4 regions of the Vibrio sp. 03_296 genome follow, and region 1 is predicted to be linked to each of the others. Evidence: predicted binding sites of a transcription regulator. Region 1 holds the regulator's gene; each other region holds the start of a gene.
What was found. The regulator PurR, encoded in region 1, represses purine synthesis genes. The targets are predictions, from matches to a motif close to TNANGNAAACGTTTNCNTNA.
Positions count from the first base shown of each region.

Region 2: a site for PurR is predicted at 4,290-4,309, ahead of CIK04_RS02365 (NCS2 family permease). Genes of this name have one in related genera too.
Region 3: a site for PurR is predicted at 1,143-1,162, ahead of purT (formate-dependent phosphoribosylglycinamide formyltransferase). Genes of this name have one in related genera too.
Region 4: a site for PurR is predicted at 2,202-2,221, ahead of pckA (phosphoenolpyruvate carboxykinase (ATP)). Genes of this name have one in related genera too.

Region 1 is NZ_NPKW01000157.1:29,003-34,746, forward strand. Features, by position in the region: gene CIK04_RS21610 (TVP38/TMEM64 family protein) at 1-395, opposite strand, end outside; gene CIK04_RS21615 (TfoX/Sxy family DNA transformation protein) at 520-1,113, opposite strand; cyclic di-GMP riboswitch class I at 1,229-1,317, opposite strand; gene purR (HTH-type transcriptional repressor PurR) at 1,515-2,519, opposite strand; gene torD (molecular chaperone TorD) at 2,830-3,477, opposite strand; gene torR (two-component system response regulator TorR) at 3,713-4,426, shown strand; gene elyC (envelope biogenesis factor ElyC) at 4,507-5,307, opposite strand; gene cmoM (tRNA uridine 5-oxyacetic acid(34) methyltransferase CmoM) at 5,405-5,744, shown strand, end outside.
Region 2 is NZ_NPKW01000029.1:52,580-58,323, forward strand. Features, by position in the region: gene proB (glutamate 5-kinase) at 1-342, opposite strand, end outside; gene crl (sigma factor-binding protein Crl) at 466-855, opposite strand; gene frsA (esterase FrsA) at 961-2,208, opposite strand; gene tet(34) (oxytetracycline resistance phosphoribosyltransferase domain-containing protein Tet(34)) at 2,371-2,835, opposite strand; gene CIK04_RS02365 (NCS2 family permease) at 2,980-4,269, opposite strand; gene CIK04_RS02370 (aminoacyl-histidine dipeptidase) at 5,277-5,744, shown strand, end outside.
Region 3 is NZ_NPKW01000088.1:2,406-8,149, forward strand. Features, by position in the region: gene purT (formate-dependent phosphoribosylglycinamide formyltransferase) at 1-1,078, opposite strand, end outside; gene cdd (cytidine deaminase) at 1,209-2,096, opposite strand; gene CIK04_RS11370 (hypothetical protein) at 2,456-2,638, opposite strand; gene CIK04_RS11375 (J domain-containing protein) at 2,795-3,814, opposite strand; gene CIK04_RS11380 (OmpA family protein) at 3,907-4,572, opposite strand; gene CIK04_RS11385 (DUF2786 domain-containing protein) at 4,660-5,349, opposite strand; gene CIK04_RS11390 (DUF3334 family protein) at 5,497-5,744, opposite strand, start outside.
Region 4 is NZ_NPKW01000058.1:4,978-10,721, forward strand. Features, by position in the region: gene CIK04_RS06780 (AsmA family protein) at 1-278, opposite strand, end outside; gene pckA (phosphoenolpyruvate carboxykinase (ATP)) at 402-2,030, opposite strand; gene hslO (Hsp33 family molecular chaperone HslO) at 2,365-3,240, opposite strand; gene hslR (ribosome-associated heat shock protein Hsp15) at 3,272-3,658, opposite strand; gene gspC (type II secretion system protein GspC) at 4,043-4,918, shown strand; gene gspD (type II secretion system secretin GspD) at 4,955-5,744, shown strand, end outside.

The sequences.
Region 1 (5,744 bases):
AAGGCGCCATCCTTTTCAACGCCTTGGTTGATCGCGCTAAGTTTGTCTCCAAAACGTGCCTGCACCCAATCTTTTAGCAGGTAGCGACTACTCAAAAATGCGATGGTTGCCCCAATGGTGCTGGCAAACGAGACAAGAAGTAGGCTATACCAAAAACCAAACAGAGCAGCGCCTAATAGCGTGACGACGGTAGCTCCAGGAACTGAAAAGGCGGTAAGACCAACGTAAATGACAAAATAGCTTATTGAAGCAAACAGAAATTTTTCTTCAATAAAACTGTTCAGGGCAAGTTGTTGTGCTTTAGCGTTGTCGAGTGTGAGGTATTGACTAAAATTAACCGCCAATAAAATAATGGTCGCGATAAGCAAGATTCCGAATACGAGTTTTTTGTTCATTCAATTTTTCTCCAGATAGCTTGGTTATCAGACCTGATTGAGACAGAAAATCTTTCAAACGATATAAAAAAACCACATCATTTTGATGTGGTTTTAATCTATAAGAAATAATAAACGTGCTTGCCTACAAAGACAATTTATTCACTAATTCGTCTCGACGTTGCTGAGGAATCACACTCCAGTGCGTACCATTGATGGCTCCCTCTAACGCCCAAAGCAGCTCTAAGCTCACGGCACCACTGTGGGTGTTTTTAATCGCTTCGTACGCACGAACCGCGCCTTGAGACTCCAACTGCTCGACTGTTTCAATTCCCGCCTTTTTAAGCATTCGTTCGGTGGCTAAACGCAGGTTAGGTAGGTCTTTTAATCGTTCAGGTTTTGCTGTTGCTTGCAGTTGTTTATCATTATTAGCACTGGCCAATGCACGTTTGGCTAAAGCGAGTAGTGCATTTTGGTCTTGCCATAGCGCGTCTGAAATCGCGTAGTACTTAGTGACAACAGGAAACCCACGCTTAGTATAAACGTATGGTTTGAGCCCTTGCTTTTCAAAAAGTAATGTTGATTTTTGATCTGCGCGAATATGAAGCTGGTCTTTCACCACAAGTGCGAACATGGTCTCATCTGCAAAAAGGCCGAATCCGCCAAACATTGAGCGAGATTTTATCGCACCAAGTTGCTCAAAAAGCTTCATTGAATCTTTGAGTATCGGTTTATCCATGATGTGTTATCTCGGTGTAATTACTATTACGCCACCAAATCAGGTCCGAGAGATTAGCAAACCAATGCAAATACAATGTCATTAATGGGTAAACTTGTTGTTATGCATTTTTGCCATCGGTAACCCCGCTACCTACCAAAAAACGTCTGGTTTAGGCCGGAGGCTTTGCGTCCCACTTTTTCAAATGGTTTGCCCTGTGCGTGACACTAGAAGGATACGATTTCTATTGGAGTAACATCACATTTTCAAATAAAAAATGTGACATTGGTTCAGATAATAGTTGCAGTTAAGTGAATGAATGCTCGTTTTTAAGAACTTAACAGAATTTGACTTAACAAATCACTTACTAAGAATGAAAAAAAAAGCATCCAGATTTGGATGCTTTAGAATATTAGTCTTAACTAATTGATTTTTTTAACGGTATCACGAACCACTAACTCGGGATGCATTTCAAACACGCGTTTGTCATGCTCTTTGTCCTTAATACGTTCGAGAAGGATCTCAAATGCATTTTTACCAACACGGCGTTTTGGCTGGTGGATGGTTGTTAGCGGTGGTGAGAAGTATTCCGCCAACTCAATATTATCGTAGCCGATCACAGAGATGTCTTCAGGAATGCGAAGGCCTGACTGTTGAAGGCGGCTCATCAAACCCAGTGCCATGGTGTCGTTGAAGCAGAAGACCGCCGTTGGGCGATCTTGCCACGACGCGATCTTGTCAGCAGCCATCACAGCCGTATCACATTCAAAGTTTCCTTCAAGGATCCACTCGTTGTTAACGGCAATATTAGCTTCCTTCATCGCGCGTTTAAAGCCTTGGATGCGCTCTTGGCACGCGGCTTTTTCAAAGTGACCACTTAAACACGCAATTTTTGTATGACCATTTTCAATCAAGTACTTAGTGGCCAAGTAGCCACCTTCCTCTGAGTTATCGATAATTTTATCGGCTTGTGAGCTGATTGGACCCCAGTCCATAATCACTTTAGGAATATCTGCATGCTTATCAAGCATTTCGCGTAGTTCTTCAGTGAGGTCTGAACACATCACCAAAATGCCATCTACGCGTTTTTCCGCAAGCATACGAATGTAATCACGTTGCTTCTCGTAGATACCGCCCGTATTACAAAGAATTAGCGTATAACCTTGGCGGTAACAGTAGCTTTCTACGCCATCAATCACTTCAGAAAAGAACAAATTGGTAGATTGAGTGACCAGCATACCAATAGTACGAGTGGTGTTGCACTTTAGGCTACGCGCTACTGCGCTAGGCGCGTAGTTGAGCTCGTCAACCGCTTTCATGACTTTTTCTTGAGTGGCTTCTGCAACAAAACGCGTTTTGTTGATTACGTGCGACACTGTGGTCGTGGATACTCCAGCGAGACGCGCGACATCTTTAATTGTGGCCATAGGTATTGTCCTGTCTAAGGTTGCATTTTGAATCTACGATTCTTTGTTGCAACACAGTTTGCTACCTTTCTCCGAATTCGCTTTGTAAGGAAGACACACTAGAAAAGCAGCAGCTTAGCTTTAAATAAACACAAAAACCGCTGTATTTCAGCGGTTTGCATTAAAATCATATTTTATCGATTGCGGTCTCAATTTTAGACTGAGACGGCAAGAGTGGCAACCTACTCAAACAGCGAAATGTGTATCCGTGTTCACACTTTAGTGGTTAAAGTGTAACCGAGTGTTTGCTCTATTGATAAGGGCGTAATTATTATCCAACTAAATAGTCGCTGTCCAGCATACAAAACGCAACAAGTAGTTTTATTGCGCTGTTATAGAAGCCAAACTCATCATATTGTGCTGCTCGTTGAGAGAAGGTAGGTAACCAAGAGAGCAACATTTCTTGAATAAATGTGTTTTGCTCGATGAAAGCATCTTCCATGTGGCGATCTTGTTCAAACTCATTTGAGCGAATGATGAGGTTGCCAAGAAAGTCGAGCATGATCGCTAAGTGATCGGCCGGTTCATTTAGTTGTTGATTGACCTGCACACCATGTTTTTTTAGCCAAGCATCCATTTTTTGTGCCGGCTCGCCATTGAGTAGGCCATCTTTTGTAAGGTAAATTGATGCGTATGGCAGCGCGCCATGTTTTGCGGTTTTCAAAAATAGGTCACAAAAATCTGCCGCTAATTCCAATTGCGCATCTTGACGGTCAACAAGACGATTGAGTGCGTCGACAAAGGCGTTAACGGATGGTCGCAGAGCATCGTTTTCAGCCAATCCCGTTAAAAACGCTCTAATTTCCATGCTTTGATATTTATCGAGTTCTTCCTGAGTCAGTTCTTTGGCAAATAAGCTGGAAAGCCACCAATATATTTCCGCACGTTTTTCATTAAAGGCTTTTATCTCTTGCATCATTTATCGCTCCTAAATCAATCTCCTATAAGTGTAACCAAAAAAAATGAATAACAATAACGCCTATTGTTAAGAAAAATATAAATATATTTGAGCTTGTTAATGGTCTGATATTAAGCTTGTTTTGAATCAATAAAAATCAAGATACTTGCATTTCAAACGAAGTATGACTAGAAATGTTACTAGTTATGAATAGAATGTCTGCCCGTGTAGACAGAAATGACATGAAGTGGTGTAAATGAGCTATCACGTATTAGTCGTAGAAGATGATGTAGTGACTCGCAGTAAACTTGCGGGTTATTTTCAAAAAGAAGGTTACACAGTAAGTGAAGCGGAAAGTGGTGCCGAGATGCGTCATATTTTGCAAAATAGCTGCGTTGATTTGGTGATGTTAGACATTAACTTACCAGGTGAAGACGGCTTGATGCTGACCCGTGAACTACGCAGCCAATCGGACATTGGCATTATTTTGGTAACCGGACGCACGGATAGCATAGATAGAATTGTTGGTTTGGAGATGGGGGCAGACGACTACGTCACCAAACCATTTGAGTTACGTGAACTGCTGGTTCGAGTGAAAAACTTGTTGTGGCGGATTTCGCTTGCGCGCAGTGGTGGTTCAAAACATCAAGATGCGGAAAACGAAGACCATATTGTCCGTTTTGGCGACTGGACCTTCGATATTCATCGTCGAGCGTTGAGCCACAATGGTGAGCCAGTGAAGTTGACCAAGGCAGAATATGAGCTGCTGGTGGCGCTTTCGTCTTATCCAAATCAGGTATTAAGCCGTGAACGCATTCTCAACATGATTAGCCATCGTGTTGACGCGCCAAACGACAGAACGATTGATGTTTTGATTCGTCGCATGAGAGCAAAAATGGAGTTTGATCCTAAAAACCCACAAATTTTTGTGACCGTACACGGTGAAGGCTACATGTTTGCAGGCGACTAGGCGTGGCTTAGAAAGCCAAAATTAACAAACAAAAAAAGAGCGGATTAAGCTCTTTTTTTGTTTCTGCAGATCATGATTCATCATTTTGATGCGCGATTCTCTGCCATGATTTGTTCGTCAGTAAGGAGCAAATCTCGCATGCCTTGCCATAGCTGGCCGAGGGTTTCATACCAGTAGCGCTCTGTTTGCTCAAGGTAGATGGCTTTAGGGGCATATCTGTCCCAAGCTTGAGAGATGTTCTTTTGCGCAAGGTAGTTTGTTGGCGCGGGTAACGGCGTTATGCCAGCGTCATGAAACTCTTTCATTGCACGTGCCATGTGACTGGCTGAAGTGACCAAAACCAGCTGTTTTTGACGCACAAATGCCGCTGCTTGTCGCGCTTCTTCCCAAGTATCTTTGGCATCTTCAAGAAGAATAATGTCTGATTTCGCGACACCCAGAGCCAAAGCCACGTTTGCCATCATGCGAGCATGGCTGGTTTCTGAGCCGCCCGCATAGCCAGACAGAATCAACTTTGAGCCCGGATACATCTTTAAAATACGAATTCCTTCCGTCAAACGCATCAACGAAGCACGGCTTAACTCAGACGTAGGGGGGATTTGATCATCCACCACATGGCCATTGCCCAATACCATGACGTAATCGACGGTTTGTACTTCGGGTAGAAATACAGAGTATTGCCTTTCTAATGGCATTAATAACTTGCTGGCAACGGGTTGGAAAGAAACCAAGAATATCCCCAAAAAGGAGAATAATATGATGAAACACCCCGTTTTTTGTCTGGTACTAAACATAATCAGCATCAGACCAGCTAAGCCTATTAAAAGTAGTGCTGGCAAAGGCATTAACAGTGCCGAGAGCACTTTTTTCAGCTCAAACATACAGAAATAGTCCGAAAAAACATCACTTGATAATAAAAATAAGAGAATGCCTCTTTATATCTGCTTTCCTTATGACAGAATAGCAGCACGATTAGATATGATAACTCAAGCTGCTGTGAACCAAGACCGTAATTTCGACGATATTGCCCACAAATTTGCAAAAAATATTTACGGGTCAGACAAAGGCGAGATTCGCCAAGTGATTGTTTGGGAAGATCTTCAACAATTGTTAGCCACCTTTGACGAGGCCAAACAGTCGCTAACCGTATTAGATGCGGGGGGCGGGTTGGCACAAATGTCACAAAAGCTTGCCAAACTCGGACATCACATTGCCTTATGTGATCTATCTTCTGAAATGCTGCAATTAGCAGAGCAGGATATTGCAAAAAATGGCTTGCTTGAGCAGTATCGGCTGATCCATTCTCCGGTGCAGAAGA
Region 2 (5,744 bases), on a different contig from region 1:
TCGTGTTAGCAACATTTGGCCAATTTTTATGCCATAAAGTGCAAATAACGATTCCCAAGTTTGAATCAACTGACTTTGCCCAACCGCAGCAAGCAACTGTTTGCTTGCCATCGCATTGGGCAGCGCGGGGTAACCTAAGTGCTCACGTCCAGCGGCAATCGCGCCTGACGAGACCACCACCACAGAGTGGCCTTGTTTTTTTAACTCTGCACATTGGCGCGCAAGCTCAACCATATGAGCGCGATCTAACGCTAATGTACCACCTGTTAACACACTGGTTCCAAGCTTCACAACGATAGTTTTGGGTTGAGAAGCAGCGACGCTTTGTTGATTCGTTGTCATGATGTCTTCTGAAATGAAACACAAAAATAGAGAAGATGTTTTAACAATCAAATGAAGAATTCACAAGCAGAAAAGGTGCGAAAATCGCACCTTTTTGATTTGGGTAGTTCCAAGAGGATGAAATCAGACAAATTCCACTGACTGCTCGTGATATGCCACGCTTAGCTGAAAATTTTCTTCCAAGGTTTTGACTAATTTGAGATGAAAACAGTTCTGGGTTTTATTCACTTCTTCAAGTGCATTTTTAGGAATAGCCAAATCGAGCCAGTTCCCTTCAACATCATATTTTCCAATATGATAGTTTGCTGTAAAGCCTCCCTCAGTCGCTTCCAGCTCCATCCACCAGCCCCAAAACTCGCGCAACTCTGGTGATTTTCGATCATCAATACAAACAGACAAGCAATCAAAGTAGTAAAGCCCTTCCTTAGATTGAGGGTCTCTCAAGTAAGGCCCCATCGCTCGCAATTTTGCCAATAAACGATTGTGGGTAGGGTTGTTCGTCACTTCTGACATGTGAATCTCCATTTTCTTCAATGTTAAGAATGACAATAATTTTTATTTATCATGAGCTTAAATTTTAAGCCTCATATATCACTCTTGACTAAATTAGGAGATTTGTCACCTTAAGAGTTCATCTTCCAGCCACTTTATCGCTAAATCGAGGGATTGCTCATATCCTTGTGTAATTGTTTTGGAACTGATTTTCTTCGCTTTGCCATAAGTGCTAAAAAACGCAACCATCTGATTATCCGAATATGGCGAGACAGGATCCCCTTCTAAGCTCATCGCCAAGATAGGCACCTTGGTTTTACGACTGCTCAAAAAACCTTGTACTTTCAGTGACCACGCGGCCATTTGCCCCGATAAGCTGTAAATATCCACCACACTTTTACCTAAACGCGAGGCTAAGACATCGAGGTACATCTTCGGCATTTGCTGCAATTTCTGTGGGGAAGCAAAAATATCATGAATAGGCGCACCCAAGATAACGCACGCTTTGATCTTTTCTTGCTCAAGGAACGAGAGCCTCACCATGGCGTTACCGCCAAAACGAAAGCCAATCAAACCAACTCGATGATGATCGACATAAGGAATAGAGAAAAGCTCGTTCAACACAGCTTGGTGAAGGCGACTGTAATCCTCCGTTAACGCGTATTTTGAACTGTACCCCACCGATGGCATGTCTACTGTCAACATGGCAATATCGTGCTTGGCAAGATGATCTCGAAATAGACGCCACATGTCTGTTTGCAGACTGTCTAACCCCGCACTCACAATAACCACAGGATGCGGTTTGTCCGTATTGGTCAGATGCAAGTGAGCGGTGATCTTCCCTTTCTCAAATGGGATCTCGAGCTGCTTGATGATGTATTTGCTTTTTTTCGCGGCTTCAAGGTAAGCGCTGTTGGCCAAAACTTGTGCTTGAATGGCCAAGTTATCACTCTTGAGGTGCGGGTAACCTGCGATGCTGTAGCACAAGGATGCGGAGAAGAGCGCTTCCGATGCCGCTTCATTCGTCATCTCACTGGCGCGCTTTTGATGCTCCATACCGAGCCTCGTCCATTCATAAGCCCAGTTGCCACTGTGATATCCCATCACCGTATCGAGCCATTGCTCATCAGTACGTGAATGTTTGGAAGAGGCAATACGAGCCAACACTTGTTCTTGCTCAATAGGATCGACACCTTGCCACACCCATTGCAAGCGGCGAAGGTTGCGATACCAAGAAAAACCATTCTTCTCTTTAATTTCATCAAGTAAGGATTGGCTGGTCGGCATGTATTGAGTCAATGCCGAGGTTTCTTTGGCTTGCTTATGTTTGACAAATAGCGTTTCTGACAGGTTTTTGCTGACTTCTTCTGACATATTCGGGCTCAGAGTGACATTCCAAAAGACTAAAAAACAAATACGGCTCAGTGGCTTAATACTCTTTCCATTCAAGAGTGTGTGCGCCTAAAAGCCAAATCAGTATAACAGTATAAAAAAAAATGACCCGTAAAAGGGTCATTCTCTCAACAAAATCAGGATTTACTTCTGCTTTCGGTTTACTGGCTCAGCGTAAGCCAATGCCATATCCCATGGCTGTTCAATCCAAGTCTCTTGAGCGATGTCGACGACATAATCATCCAACAACTCTTTACCAGAAGGTTTTGCACAAACCGCAATCAGTTTCGCTTTAGGGTACATTTCACGCAGTTTACGCGCGGTGTCACCACTATCGACTAGATCTTCAACGATTAGGTAGCCTTCGCCGTCACCTTCCGGTGCTTTCAATACAGTCATATCACGTTGATGATCGTGGTCATAGCTGGAAATACAGATGGTGTCGACATAGCGAATACCTAGCTCACGAGCCAGAATAGCTCCAGGAACCAAGCCACCACGGCTCACTGCCCAAATGCCTTTCCACTGGTCTGCTGGCATCTGTTTTTCAGCAAGTTGACGGCAGTAAGTTTGCATGGCATCCCAGGTAATAACGAATTTGTTGCTCATTGTAATAACCTAATTATTTGAAAAATCTATTGTCCCAAACAGACAACAGGCTCTCATAAAGATGAGAGCCCGAAACGTAACAGAAAGTTTGGGTATCGAGCTGCGCAAACGATTATTCTACCGGAACGCAACTCTAAAAGCTATTTAAGCCACCAGATACTTGATGATAAAAATAGCCGACATAATCCAGACACTGAGTGAAACATCACGCCCTTTTCCGCTGAACAATTTGATGGCAGCATACGCGATAAAACCTAAAGAAATCCCTTCTGCAATCGAGAATGTCAGTGGCATCAGTAAGCATGTCACAACAACAGGAGCCGCCTCGGTTAAGTCGCGCCAATCAATGCTAACAAGACCTGAAAGCATCAAAATTGCCACGTAAAACAAAGCACCTGCCGTTGCGTACGCGGGAATCATGCCAGCCAGTGGCGAAAAGAACAGTGCCAATAGGAATAGCACACCCACGACAACCGCAGTTAAACCTGTACGGCCACCAGCCGCCACACCAGAGACACTTTCGATGTAAGACGTTGTGTTTGACGTACCTAGTAGCGCACCTACAGAAGTCGCTGTTGAGTCAGCCAGCAGTGCTTTATTCAAACGTGGCAGTTTGCCATCTTTCTCAATCAGGTTCGCTTTGGTTGCAACACCCACGAGCGTGCCCGCCGTGTCGAACAAGTCAACGAACAAGAAAGCAAACACCACTGAAATCATGCCAACTTCAAATACCGCAGAGAAGTCCAGTTGCATGAACGTAGGCGCAATACTTGGTGGGGTTGACATCACACCCGCCCATTGGACATCACCAAACACCAAACCAAGTGCCGTCACTGCCAAGATCGCAATCATTACTGCCCCTTTAACACCACGGTGAACAAGTGCAATAGTCAAAAAGAAACCAAATGCAGCGAGAGCCGGTGCGAGAGAAGTGATATCGCCAAGAGAAACAAACGTCGCTGGGTTATCAACAACGATACCTGCATTTTTCAGTGCAATGAACGCAAGGAACAAGCCGATACCCGCAGAGATCCCCGTTCTCAAAGAGAGCGGAATCGAGTTGATGATCCACTCACGAATTTTGAAGATGCTCAACAGGATAAAAAGCACACCCGAAACAAATACGGCCGCCAATGCGACTTGCCAGGTATACCCCATTCCAAGAACAACCGCGTAGGTAAAGAAGGCATTTAAGCCCATGCCTGGCGCCTGTGCGATTGGGTAGTTGGCAAGTAGACCCATGATGAAGCAGCCAATTGCTGCGGCAAGACAGGTAGCAACAAAAACGGCACCACGGTCCATTCCCGCATCAGCTAGAATCGCTGGGTTAACAAAAATGATGTAAGCCATCGTCAAGAAGGTAGTAATACCTGCAATGATCTCAGTGCGCACATTTGTGCCATGTTCGCTGAGTTTAAATAGCCTTTCGAGCATGATCGAATCCTGTAAAGGTAAAAAGTAAACGGTTGCGTAATCGATTGGCTGCAGATTATAAAGTTATCAAATAACAAATTCCAGATAGATTTTTCACTCTAATAAAGATTTCTCGCTGGATTATGAAACCATTTCAGCAAGAAAAATTAGCCGCTATTATTTTTCCTTTAAGAAACAACCAGAAAAAACAGGGACTTTAGAAGATAAACTGAAGAATAAATCGACAATGTCGTAAACTTACATGGAATAACGAGGAAAAATTGCAAAGTTTACATGCAAGAAATGCGGCGGATTCGATTGGTTTCGGAAGTGAGGTCTGTTCTCGTATCACTAATATTGAGAAAACAAAAAAACGCCACTCAATTTGAGTGGCGGTAGAATCATGTCAGTTCGATTACTGAAAGAAAATTCCAATTTAGGGGTGAACAAATCGTTCGGGGTCACATGCACTTGGTTAGCGTACGTTACTTGTAACCAAAGCTTGTTGGGTATGCAAAGTTGCGGGTGTAAACAGAGTTGTTTGTCCAAAACATTGCAGATGCTAAACCTTTCATAACTATCACCTTATTAAATCAATTAAACATGTTTGATTTCTCGGTTCCTTGGAGGCGATAAACGGACTCATCCTTTGAGCATTTTTTCTTCGCTTTAGAAGTTGGTTACAAATATACCACCAAGAAATTTTATTACAATACTTTTGGTGATTAAAATCACATAAATTTCATTTAATGATCTAAATCAAATAAATTTGGTAATTAAATTACAGAATTATCAAACTCAAAATAGGTTAAGTTACAGAACATAACCAACCAATTGAGTAAGCGCTGACAGCGATGTTCACATTCTGTGACAGTGCACTTGTAAACAGCCAGTGACTGACACTACTCGGCTCTGCTTGCAAGTGATATCCTTGCTCACAACTTATAATCTGCTGAACCCACAACCATCTAATCTACTGGGCTAACAGCAGTGCCATCATCCGGCAAACCTAGAAAAAGGAGTCATCTGTGTCTGAGTTCCATTCTGAAATCAGTACCTTATCACCTGCTCCACTTTGGCAGTTTTTTGATAAGATTTGTTCTATCCCACACCCATCAAAGCATGAAGAAGCACTTGCTCAATACATCGTCAACTGGGCGGCAGAGCAAGGTCTAGACGTTCGTCGCGATCCAACCGGCAATGTGTTTATTAAAAAGCCTGCGACACCTGGCATGGAAAACAAAAAGGGTGTTGTTCTTCAAGCGCACATCGACATGGTGCCTCAAAAAAACGAAGACACTCAACACGACTTCACCACTGACCCTATTCGTCCATACATTGACGGTGAGTGGGTAACCGCAGAAGGTACGACGCTCGGAGCGGATAATGGAATTGGCATGGCTTCCTGCCTTGCGGTGTTGGCCTCAACAGAGATCAAGCATGGTCCAATTGAAGTTCTGCTAACCATTGATGAAGAAGCCGGCATGACGGGCGCT
Region 3 (5,744 bases), on a different contig from region 1:
GACCATTAATATCGGGTTTGCCAAAAAGACGTAACTGGGTTTGCGGTTGTTCAAGAGCGTCAGACATCCCGTCAAAGCGAATGTTCTCTGACTGACCATTGCCTAAAATCACCGCTGACGCGCAAGGGCCGTATTGGGTAATCTTGTTGACTGGCATGCCAGTAAATGCGCGAACGTGGAGAGCAAATTCAGACATTTCTTGAGAGATGAGCGTTACTAGCCCAGTATCGTGCGGGCGAGGGGAGACTTCGTTGAAGATCACCTTGTCACCTTTGACGAAAAGTTCTACACCGAAAAGACCGTAGCCGCCTAACGCATTGACGACCTGCTCGGCGGTGTATTCTGCGGCTTTGATAGCATTTTCAGACATTTTTTGTGGTTGCCACGATTCACGATAATCCCCATCTTCTTGTCGATGGCCAATTGGTGCACAGAAATGCACGCCATCAACCGCGCGGACGGTAAGAAGAGTGATCTCATAATCGAAGTCGATAAAGCCTTCAACAATCACTCGTCCAGCGCCTGTGCGACCGCCTTCTTGAGCGTATTGCCATGCTTTCTCAATGTCGGCTGGAGATTTAATCACGCTTTGTCCTTTGCCAGAAGAACTCATCACGGGTTTTACAACGCAAGGAATCGACACCGCTTCAACGGCTTCGACAAATTGCTGATAGTTATCTGCAAAGCGATAGGGTGAGGTAGTGAGGCCAAGCTCTTCTGCAGCTAAACGACGAATCCCTTCACGGTTCATCGTAAGTTTGGTTGCTTTTGCACTAGGAACCACGTTTAAGCCTTGTTCCTCAAGTTCTACCAACTTGTCTGTTGCGATGGCCTCGATCTCCGGAACCACAAACGCAGGTTGTTCTACGGCGATAACTTTTTCTAACTCGCTTGCATCTAACATGTCGAAAACATAACTGCGGTGTGCTACTTGCATCGCGGGTGCATCAGGGTAACGATCACAGGCAATCACTTCCAGACCAAGACGTTGGCATTCGATTGCCACCTCTTTACCGAGTTCACCAGAGCCTAAAAGTAATACGCGTGTGGCGCTTTCGCGAGTCGCGGTACCGAACATAGTGCTTCCTTTAAAAGTAATCAGAGAGAATAAAATTGCCGCCGATCATACTCAATTTGACCCACAAAGCAAACGTTTGCTTTGTGGTTTTAAAGAAAGCCCTACGTAAAGTAGGGCTGACGAGATATCGCTATAGGCTGAGATAACTCACTGGAATGTCGGGTTTTAAGGCTTCCAGTGTTGACTGAGTGCATGCTAAGTGGCTAATTTTGCCTTTATGGCTTTCAACAAGCGCCGCCGATTGAATATTTTCAAATCTCTCGCCTGCTAGAAGCAACTGAATTAAAGCCACTTGCAGTGGTGGAAGGCTTGGGTTGAAAGCGGCGTTTTCGGCGTATGCACCCAGATAAACTCGTCCACTTTCCGTTTGCAATGCCACGCCACTCAAGTTGTGTGTATAAGGTGCATGACTGCGGTTCATCGCTTCAACCGCACGTTGCATTAAGGCATCATCATCTTCAGTGGTGAAACCATGATGGACTTGGCTCATTAATGCGGATTCGATGCCCAAATCTGAAGGGCCAAATGAATCTGGCAGATAGTCGTGTAGTTTCTTTTCTTCGCGCTCTGGCAATTGAATCTTAAGCTCTTTGGCACTGGATAATTCATTCATGAATTGACGGCAGTGGCCACAAGGGCTGAAATTAATGGTGATGTCTGAAAGACCTTGCTCGCCTTTCATCCATGCATGGCTGATCGCCGATTGTTCAGCATGAACTGTTTGTCCAAGTTGGACTCCATCAAACTCCATATTAGCGCCAAAATAAAGAGTACCAGATAGGCCACGAACGATCGCGCCAACATAAAACTCAGAGATGGGCGCGTAAGAGTAGGCGGCAGCAAAGGGAAGCAGCGCAACGCGCAGTTGGTTATCGGTCATCCCTGTTTGCTTGAGTAACTCATCAAACTGAACTGTTGAAAGGGAAGCATCAAAGTCAGCAGCCAAAATGATAGGCGCTAGATGGCGTGAAAGTGATTCTGGTGCGCTTGCCAGCGCGTTCTCAAAGCGACTCTTCATGGTGAATCCTTGTAATTGCATGGAAGGTTATTCTATGCAAGAACGAAAACTCTTCAGTGATCTTTGTCACTATAAGTAATGTAACGATGGTTTATGTTGCATTATTAGAGTGATGTCACAAATGTATTCGATTGCACAATGCTTCAGAAAGATAGTTGAATATTTCTCGTTATGCGAAGGTCTGTCTGTTTGAGGAGAAAAATGGGTAGAAGAAGCGAAGGGGAAGCTGGCACTGACGATAAAAAATACCCTCTGCAAAGAGAGGGTATCGAAATCATCCATTGACGCTTGATTCATTCCTAGAGTGGTTATCCAAGCTTATTGATTTTTTATTTACGATAAAGTGCGGCTAGCTGACACTATGAACTTAACATTTGACGATCACGCATCTGTTGTTCACCAATGTTAAACAAGCGCACATCAATTTTCGCAATGTCATTGCATTCTTGACATGCATGATGGCATTTGCCATCAAGATAGTCATGTCTAGTCAGCATTCTTGGCTTTTTGCACCAATCGCAGGTGCCTTCAATTGTAAACATCTCGTTCTCCCCACCTAGAGTCTTGGTTAGGTGTTATTTTGCGGCGCTATTATGCCATAACTTTTCTATGGGTGTTAAATGTCTGTAAATAAAATTTGAGAGCGTAATCGATTGCGAGAGTAGATTGTATGGGTGTTTCGTGTTTTGATTGATATATCAACAATTGTTATGTTGCTTATTTGTAACATTCTGTAATAGTACTTTTAATGCTCCGTTTAGACGCTTCATTTCCTCTTCACTACCCCTGGCATCTGGGTGGTAGAGTTTCGAAAGCTGGCGGAAGCGAATTTTGATCGACTTTTCGTCAGGAATGTTACTTGGCAGGTAACCAAACATCGCGCAAGCCAGCGCTACCTTATGATTTTTTTGTTGATTCTGCAGCTTTTTGTACTCGTTAAAGACTTTTTCTAACTGGCGTTTTAACTGCTTGTTACTGAACTGCTGACTTTTCAGTTCCTTTTCTAGTGTTAAGTCGTGGTCTATTTGCTGAGTGAGTCGACGTTTTCGTATTGTGCGCGCTAAAGAGACGGCTACAAGAATAACGGTGAGCAAGAGAGCAATAGGGATCCAATCACTGACTACAGAAGCACGGTTTTTTTGCGAGAAATTGGTTTGGTTTGATGTGAGCGAATGCTCGTCAACGGGTTCTGCCAAAGCGTTATCGAGCTGCGATATCGCAGAGACTTGCTTAGCACGCAACTGGTTGAATTTAAGTTCAAGTATGCGATTGTATTCTTGATCGGCTTGCGGATTGGTTTTTGCCGCAATACCAAACCACTGCTGAGCAAGTTCAAGATTGCTAAATTCATTGCCGTGCTGTTCATAGAGATTACCCAAACGCAGTAGGGCAGCTTGATTACCTTGAAGTGCCGAGTGGAGGTACCAATTTGCGGCGCTTTTAATATTGACTTGCGTCCCTATGCCGCTTTCTAAAGCTTGTGCGAGTTTAAACTGGGCAGGCTCGTACCCTAACTCAGCCGATTGTTGGTACCAATAGAAAGCATCGACAGAAGCCGTGTCATCTTGGTGCTGTTCGAGTTGAACCGCGAGCTGATATTGTGCCTTGGGATCTTGCTGATTGGCTTTTGCTGTTAACTCCTGTGTACTTTCCGCATGAGAGCCAAAAGAAAGCATCAGGAACATGAGCGAAGTAACAAGCAAAATGGGTTTGCGCAAAATGGGATCTCTAGAGGTTAGGTTCAGTCCAAATTATAGACTGAACCTAATGTGAAATCAGCAGCTAAGCCAAAATTGCCAACTTTGTGTTATTACTTGAGTGGCAGGATTTGTATTTCGACACGGCGGTTACACGCTCGGCCTTCTGCGGTGCTGTTGGTGCAAAGAGGGTAACGTTCACCGTTGCCTCGTGCGACGGCTCGGCCTGCAGCAACGTTTTGAGAAATCAGGAAGCTACGGACGGATTCAGCGCGACGCTCGGAGAGAATTTGGTTAGAGGCATCATTGCCTGTGCTGTCAGTAAAGCCATCAATCACTAAGCTGGTATCTGGGTACTCAACTAAGATTTGAGCCACACCTTTAAGGGTATTGTGAATGCTGCTATCCAGAGCATAAGAGCTTGAGCTAAAACCGATGCCATTTTCAAGACGTAACAGCAATTGATTTTCGCCAACACGTTCGACCTGAACGCCAGAATTAAGCAGTGCTTCACGCAAGGCTTTCTCTTGTTGGTCAAAGTAATACCCAACACCACCACCAATAGCGGCTCCACCTGCTGCGCCGATCAGGGCACGTTTACCACGATCTTTTTTATCGCCAGTTGCCGCGCCGGCTACTGCGCCTGCAATCGCACCAATCAGTGCGCCTTTGGTGGCTGAGTTGGTTTCAGATTCGCCAGTGGTTGCATTCTGACGTTGAGTTGCCTGACATCCGCTTAGAGTCAGAAGAATTGCTAAAGCAATAGAAACTTTTTTCAAAGTCATCTCTCCATGTACATTCAGAGGCTAACTGCTGCCTCCGTGCGGATTATTCAGCAAGTCAATGAGAGAAATGTCAGTGTAAGGTTATCTTTTTTCGATTTGTTTCATCGCTTGCGCACCGCCAACTGGGCGGTTTACCGACACTTTGCGCCCTTTTTTTAGGCCCACTTCGTAATCGGCGGTGAGATTTTTCATCGCCTCACGCAGTTGCTGCTTAAAGGTTTCACGATCGATGTTTTGGAACTCTTTATCGATGTAGTTATTGATTTTGTTAGCCGATTCTTCATCAGGCGTGATCACGGGCAGTTTTTCCAACGCGCCTTCTACCCAGCCAGAGACAAACGAGTTGACTCGTCGTGTCACCTCAAGTGAAGAGGTGCCAGAGCCTGCAAAGCTATTGCGGAATTGGCCCGTGCTTTCGTTCATTTCACGGTAAATAATGTCAAAGGCGAAAGCGGCGAAAATAGCACGGTCAGCTTCACCAATGAACTCTAAGCGTTTGAGTCCCTTATGGTTAAGCAACACTGCTTCTACACCAAATTTGGTATTGATGCCACGAATAACACGCAGTAAGACGGAACTGATACTCGCAGGCAGAAGATGGGTTGATTGAGTTTTTCCCATCTTAATGAACTCGATATCGTCTTTGTCGAGGCCATACTTGAGCATCAAGCGATGCGCCATCTTAATCGCGTTGGCCGCTTCGTTGACATTGGCGGAGTTGCCTAGCTCTAGGCATTTGGCAATTTTCTTCAGCGCTTTTTGTTTATCCATAGACAATGGCAAAAACCTAACTCAATCAGCAAAGTCGGACATCATACCTTTTTTTCGACAAAATTTGAATCCTTGCGAGAGGCGCGGTGACAAAAAAGCCGTGTCACAGTGGACACGGCTTTCGCTGGCTAGATATTGCGAAAAGGCTTATATACCCAGTTCATCAAGCAAATCTGAGGTAATGTCTAATTCCTCTTCTGATGAGTTGCTCTCTGCTTTCTTGCCGCGCATGTTTGCTTGCGCCGCTTCTAAAATATCATCCGGATTCTCATCTTCAGCGACTTCGAAATCTTCAAGCTGAATAAATTCAGTTTTATCCATCGCAAGCTCTAAGTAGAAGATGTTGTTATTTGCCGTTGAGAAGGTCACGCGACGCGCTTGTGGGCGGTCTAGGT
Region 4 (5,744 bases), on a different contig from region 1:
ACTTGCACACGTCCGTTGGCATACAGATCTGGGCTTAGCCAAATCTCCAACTGTTCAACGTAGCTCACTTCATTATGCGTAAAAGAGACATTCTTAAACGAAAAATGGTCAGGATACTGATAGTGGACCGACTCAGCTTGCATACCAAGCCCGCTGAACTGACTGAGCTGATTAAACACTTGGCTGGCATAGCGCGTTTGTAAGCTCACTAGAATGCTGATTGGAATTAGAGCGATGACAATCAACAAAAGCGCGACACTGATTAGTGCTTTTTTCATCCCTGCCTACTGATCACTAACGTTTGCAAATAAGTGCAGATAAGCTTGGCTTAATTTTCGCAACGATTCAATAAAAAAGCCCCTCAGGAAAGGGGCTTAAGTTTGCTTTTCGTAGCTAGGTCACTAATCGAGTTGTGGGCCTGCAGCCACAAGTGATTGACCTTCCGCATTGTCGGTGTACTTAGCGAAGTTGTTGATAAAGCGCTGAGCAAGGTCTTGCGCTTTGCTTTCCCACTGTAGCGGGTCAACGTAGGTGTCGCGTGGGTCAAGGATGGTAGGATCCACGCCAGGCAACGATGTTGGTACTTCTAGATTGAAGATAGGCACGTGTTTGGTTGGTGCTTCTTCAATAGAACCATCAAGGATCGCATCGATAATACCGCGCGTATCTTGGATTGAGATACGTTTGCCACTGCCATTCCAACCAGTATTGACGAGGTAGGCTTCTGCGCCTGCTTCTTCCATACGTTTTACCAGTACTTCAGCGTACTTGGTTGGGTGAAGCGTCAGGAACGCAGCACCAAAACACGCAGAGAAGGTGGGTGTTGGTTCAGTAATACCGCGCTCAGTACCGGCTAACTTCGCAGTAAAACCAGAGAGGAAGTGATACTTCGTCTGTTCTGGAGTCAGTTTAGACACGGGAGGCAACACGCCAAACGCATCGGCAGAAAGGAAGATCACTTTGTTCGCATGACCGCCTTTTGATACTGGCTTAACGATGTTTTCAATATGATGGATTGGGTAAGAAACGCGAGTATTTTCGGTTTTTGAACCATCATCAAAGTTGATCGAGCCGTCATTGCGAACGGTCACGTTTTCTAGCAGTGCATCGCGGCGGATGGCATTGTAAATATCAGGCTCAGCTTCTTTAGACAGCTTGATGGTTTTCGCGTAACAACCACCTTCGAAGTTAAACACGCCGTCGTCATCCCAGCCGTGCTCGTCATCGCCAATCAGTGCGCGTTTTGGATCGGTCGACAGCGTCGTTTTACCAGTACCAGATAGACCGAAGAAGATCGCCACATCACCTTCTTTGCCCATGTTGGCAGAACAGTGCATCGACGCAATGCCTTTAAGAGGCAGGAAGTAGTTCATCATCGCGAACATGCCTTTCTTCATCTCACCGCCGTACCAAGTACCGCCGATCAACTGCATGCGCTCAGTTAGGTTAAACACCGTGAAGTTTTCAGAGTTCAGACCGTGCTCTTTCCACTTTTGGTTTGTGCATTTTGCACCATTCATCACCACGAAATCAGGCTCAAAGCTGGCCAATTCTTCTTCGGTTGGACGAATGAACATATTCTTAACGAAATGCGCTTGCCACGCCACTTCGGTGATGACTCGAATGCTAAGACGGGTGTCAGGGTTAGCACCACAATAACCATCAATGACAAAAACGCGCTTGCCAGAAAGCTGGTTAGTGACCAGTTGTTTTAGGTCATTCCACACTTCTTGTGTGATTGGCTTGTTATCGTTTTTTACCGCATCAGTGGTCCACCACATATGTTCTTCGGTGGTGGCATCCTTCACAATGTATTTGTCTTTTGGTGAGCGGCCAGTGAAGATGCCTGTGTCTACAGCCACCGCGCCGAGCTCTGTCACTACGCCTTTTTCGTAGCCTTCGAGATCAGCTCGAGTCTCTTCTGCAAACAGTATTTCGTAACTTGGGTTGCGTACAACCTCTTTTACGTTGCGAAGACCATGCTTGGTTAGATCAATTGATGCAGCCTTTGTATGTTCCATAACGGTCATAGGTGCTCCTTATAGGATTTTTGTAGGGATTTTGTAAGAATTTATTAATTTTTTCTGCTCACCATGCTAACAACGGGTGGGGGAGAAAACAGGGATATAGTTCAAAAATTGCCCTTAATTTTCCTATGGTTTTAGGTGTCCCGTCACATATTGGCTGAGATAGTTTATCGCGCACGCAAACCTTTGCGCTAGATCAAAAGAATTATTAATTGCCAAAAATTAAGGGGTTATTTAATTACGTATAAACCCATGTTTTATCGGGTTTTGATCACAAAAAGGCCAGCATAAGCTGGCCTTTTGATGGGTAAATTACGTGCTTGGTAAAGCGGGTAAATTAATGCAGCGTTTTTGGCTCCGATGCTGCCTCTTCGTACAGCTTGTTGACGTCAGATTCATCAAACGAATAAGTCGTGCCGCAGTAATCACAATGTAAAGAAACGGATCCATCAGACGCCAAAATGTCATAAATTTCATTTTTGTCGACGGTCACGATCGCCGCGCCACTGCGTTCACGTGAACAACCACAACGGAACTCGACATTTTGTGGTTCAAACAAGCGCACTTGCTCTTGATTGTAGAGACGGTAAAGCAGCTCGTTTGCTGGTAGCGTGAACAGCTCTTCATTTTTTACCGTATTGGTCAATTGCTCCAGATGCTCGAAATCATTTTCTGAACCAGTGCCGTCAGGCACCACTTGAATCAGCATACCCGCTGCGTGTGCCTTGCCTTCGTGCTCGCCCGTGCGGATCCAGATGCGAGTTTTCAACTGCTCAGAGCGTTCAAAATAGCCTTCCAGAACTTGCTCAAGGTTGTCACCTTCTAGGCCTACAATACCTTGGTAACGCTCGCCTTTTTTCGGTTCGATGGTGATGACCATATAACCTTTGCCCATCATGTCGTGTAGGGTTGCGTCGTCGGCAATATGGCCTTCCCAGCGAGCCACACCACGAATTTTCTGCTCATTGTCACCATTGATCACGGCCAGTGAAACAGGGCCATCGCCTTGTAGCTGAATGGTGATAGAGCCTTCAAACTTTAAAGTTGCAGTCAGAAGAGTGGTAGAAACCAATAGCTCACCAAGCAGTTTTTGTAGGGCTGCCGGATAATCCTTGCTAGAAATAATTCGCTGATACGCTTCATCCAGTTGTACCAACTCGCCACGTACTGAAAGATCTTCAAATAAGTAGCGATTCAAAACATTGCTTGCCATTTAGCGATTCCTCGTAGGTATTTTCCGGCTTTTACTGGTGTTTAAATTTGATAATGTCGCGGCGCTGCTTTTTATCTGGGCGGCGGTCTGGACTTGGGTTATGCGCGTTGAGTTTACGTTGCATTGCTTGTGCTTCGCGCTTTGCTTGGCTCTCTTGCGTTTCGCTATAGAGCGTCTGTGCTTCTGGTGCGCCACGTCGCTGGGTGGATAGCTTTTCTATCACAACCGTTTTTTCTTCATTGCCTTGGCGAAGTTTCAATACCGCGCCTACTTCGACAATCTTACTGGGCTTTGCACGTTGGCCATTATAGTGGACTTTACCGCCATCGACCATATCGCGAGCGATTGAACGGGTTTTGTAAAATCTTGCAGCCCACAGCCATTTATCGAGCCTAACGGCTTCATTTGGGGAACTCATGGTCACTTTTACTCTCTAATCACTGCTGTGAATGATTGAATCTTGCACTTTACAATGGTGACTTACCGCAAATTTTTCAAGGCAGTTGGCAAAATCGTAATCAGAGAGGCGTGTCACAAGCAAGCTGTGATATAGTGCAAAGCTCTGTGTCGAATCGAGATTTATCGACGCAACAACAGCATAACGTGCTGTTTTAGGAGAGCATTTTTCCACCTTGATCAGGAAAAGTGCGAGCGATTTTCTTCAGTCGAATAAAGAAAGATAGATCGCAGTGCGTTCAAGCAAAGAAAGCGAAAGCGCAAAATTTAAACAGTGAAAGGAACCGATTGAGTGAAACCATCAGAGCTGAGTGCCGGATTGGCCAATAGCCCATTGCTGACGCGGATGATTGCCAACAACGGCATGATTCAGAGTCGAGCGAGTGCTTTATTAGCTGGCGTGCTGGTGGCTTTGACAGGCTGGACTTTAGGACAAGTCGTCTGGCTAACACAAGAGAGCAATACGCAGATCGTCGCTTGGCGACCTGCACCGCAGCAAAACGCACAAGGTAAGCAAGGTGAGCGATTAAACCTTGCTGATCTGCAAGCCATCAACTTGTTTGGTGTTTACAACGAGAATAAACCTAAGCCTGTTGTCAGCCAACCGGTGGTGCAAGACGCGCCTAAAACGCGGCTAAATTTGGTGTTAGTTGGGGCGGTGGCGAGCAGCAATCCTCAAACCAGCTTGGCCGTTATCGCCAACCGTGGTCAGCAAGCAACCTACGGGGTTGGGGAAGAAATCGAAGGCACTCGCGCTAAGTTAAAAGCGGTTCTGGTCGATCGTGTGATCATCGATAATGAAGGGCGTGACGAGACCCTGATGCTTGAAGGCGTGGAATACAAGAAATTGTCTGAATCTGCTCCGCGTGTCATTCCGTCATCGACGATCGCTAAGAATAACCCGCCAGATACGGATGAACAGCTAGCGCAAATTCGAGAAGAAATTACCGCCGATCCGCAGAAGATTTTCCAATACGTGCGTTTGTCTCAAGTGAAGCAAGAAGACAAAGTGATTGGTTATCGCGTGAGTCCGGGAAAAAGCCCACAACTGTTTGAAGCCGTTGGGTTACAAGATGGGGATATTGCCGTGCAGTTAAATGGCAACGATCTCACCGACCCAGCCGCCATGGGCAAAATTTTTAATGCTGTTTCAGAGCTCACCGAGTTGAACCTCACGGTGGAACGAGACGGACAGCAGCATGATATTTACATCCAGTTTTAACACTTAGGCTCAAAGCGTAAGTTCAGGGAGATAAACGTGAAACATTGGTTTAGCAAAAGCGCTTGGCTACTCGCAGGTACCTTAGCCTGCTCAAGCGGCGTGCTGGCAAACGAGTTTAGTGCAAGCTTTAAAGGCACCGATATTCAAGAGTTCATCAATATTGTCGGTCGAAACTTAGAAAAGACCATCATTGTCGACCCTTCGGTGCGAGGCAAAATTGATGTACGCAGCTACGACGTATTAAATGAAGAGCAGTACTACAGCTTTTTCCTAAACGTACTTGAAGTGTATGGCTACGCGGTGGTTGAAATGGAAAATGGCGTACTGAAAGTCGTCAAATCCAAAGATTCCAAAACCTCAGCCATTCCCGTGGTCAGTGATGACACCGTGAAGGGCGACAATGTCATTACACGCGTGGTTGCGGTGCGTAATGTCTCTGTGCGAGAGCTGTCTCCTTTGCTACGCCAACTGATTGATAATGCGGGCGCTGGTAACGTGGTGCACTATGATCCGGCCAATATCATCTTGATCACGGGCCGTGCAGCGGTAGTGAATCGTTTGGCAGAAATCATCAAACGCGTGGACCAAGCGGGCGATACGGAAATCGAAGTGGTAGAGCTAGGTAATGCGTCGGCGGCGGAAATGGTCCGTATTGTTGATGCGCTAAACCGCACTACTGATGCGAAAAACACCCCAGAATTTTTACAGCCCAAATTGGTGGCTGATGAGCGCACCAATTCGATTTTGATTTCGGGTGACCCTAAAGTTCGTGATCGCTTGAAGCGTTTGATTCGCCAACTCGATGTGGAAATGGCGAGCAAAGGCA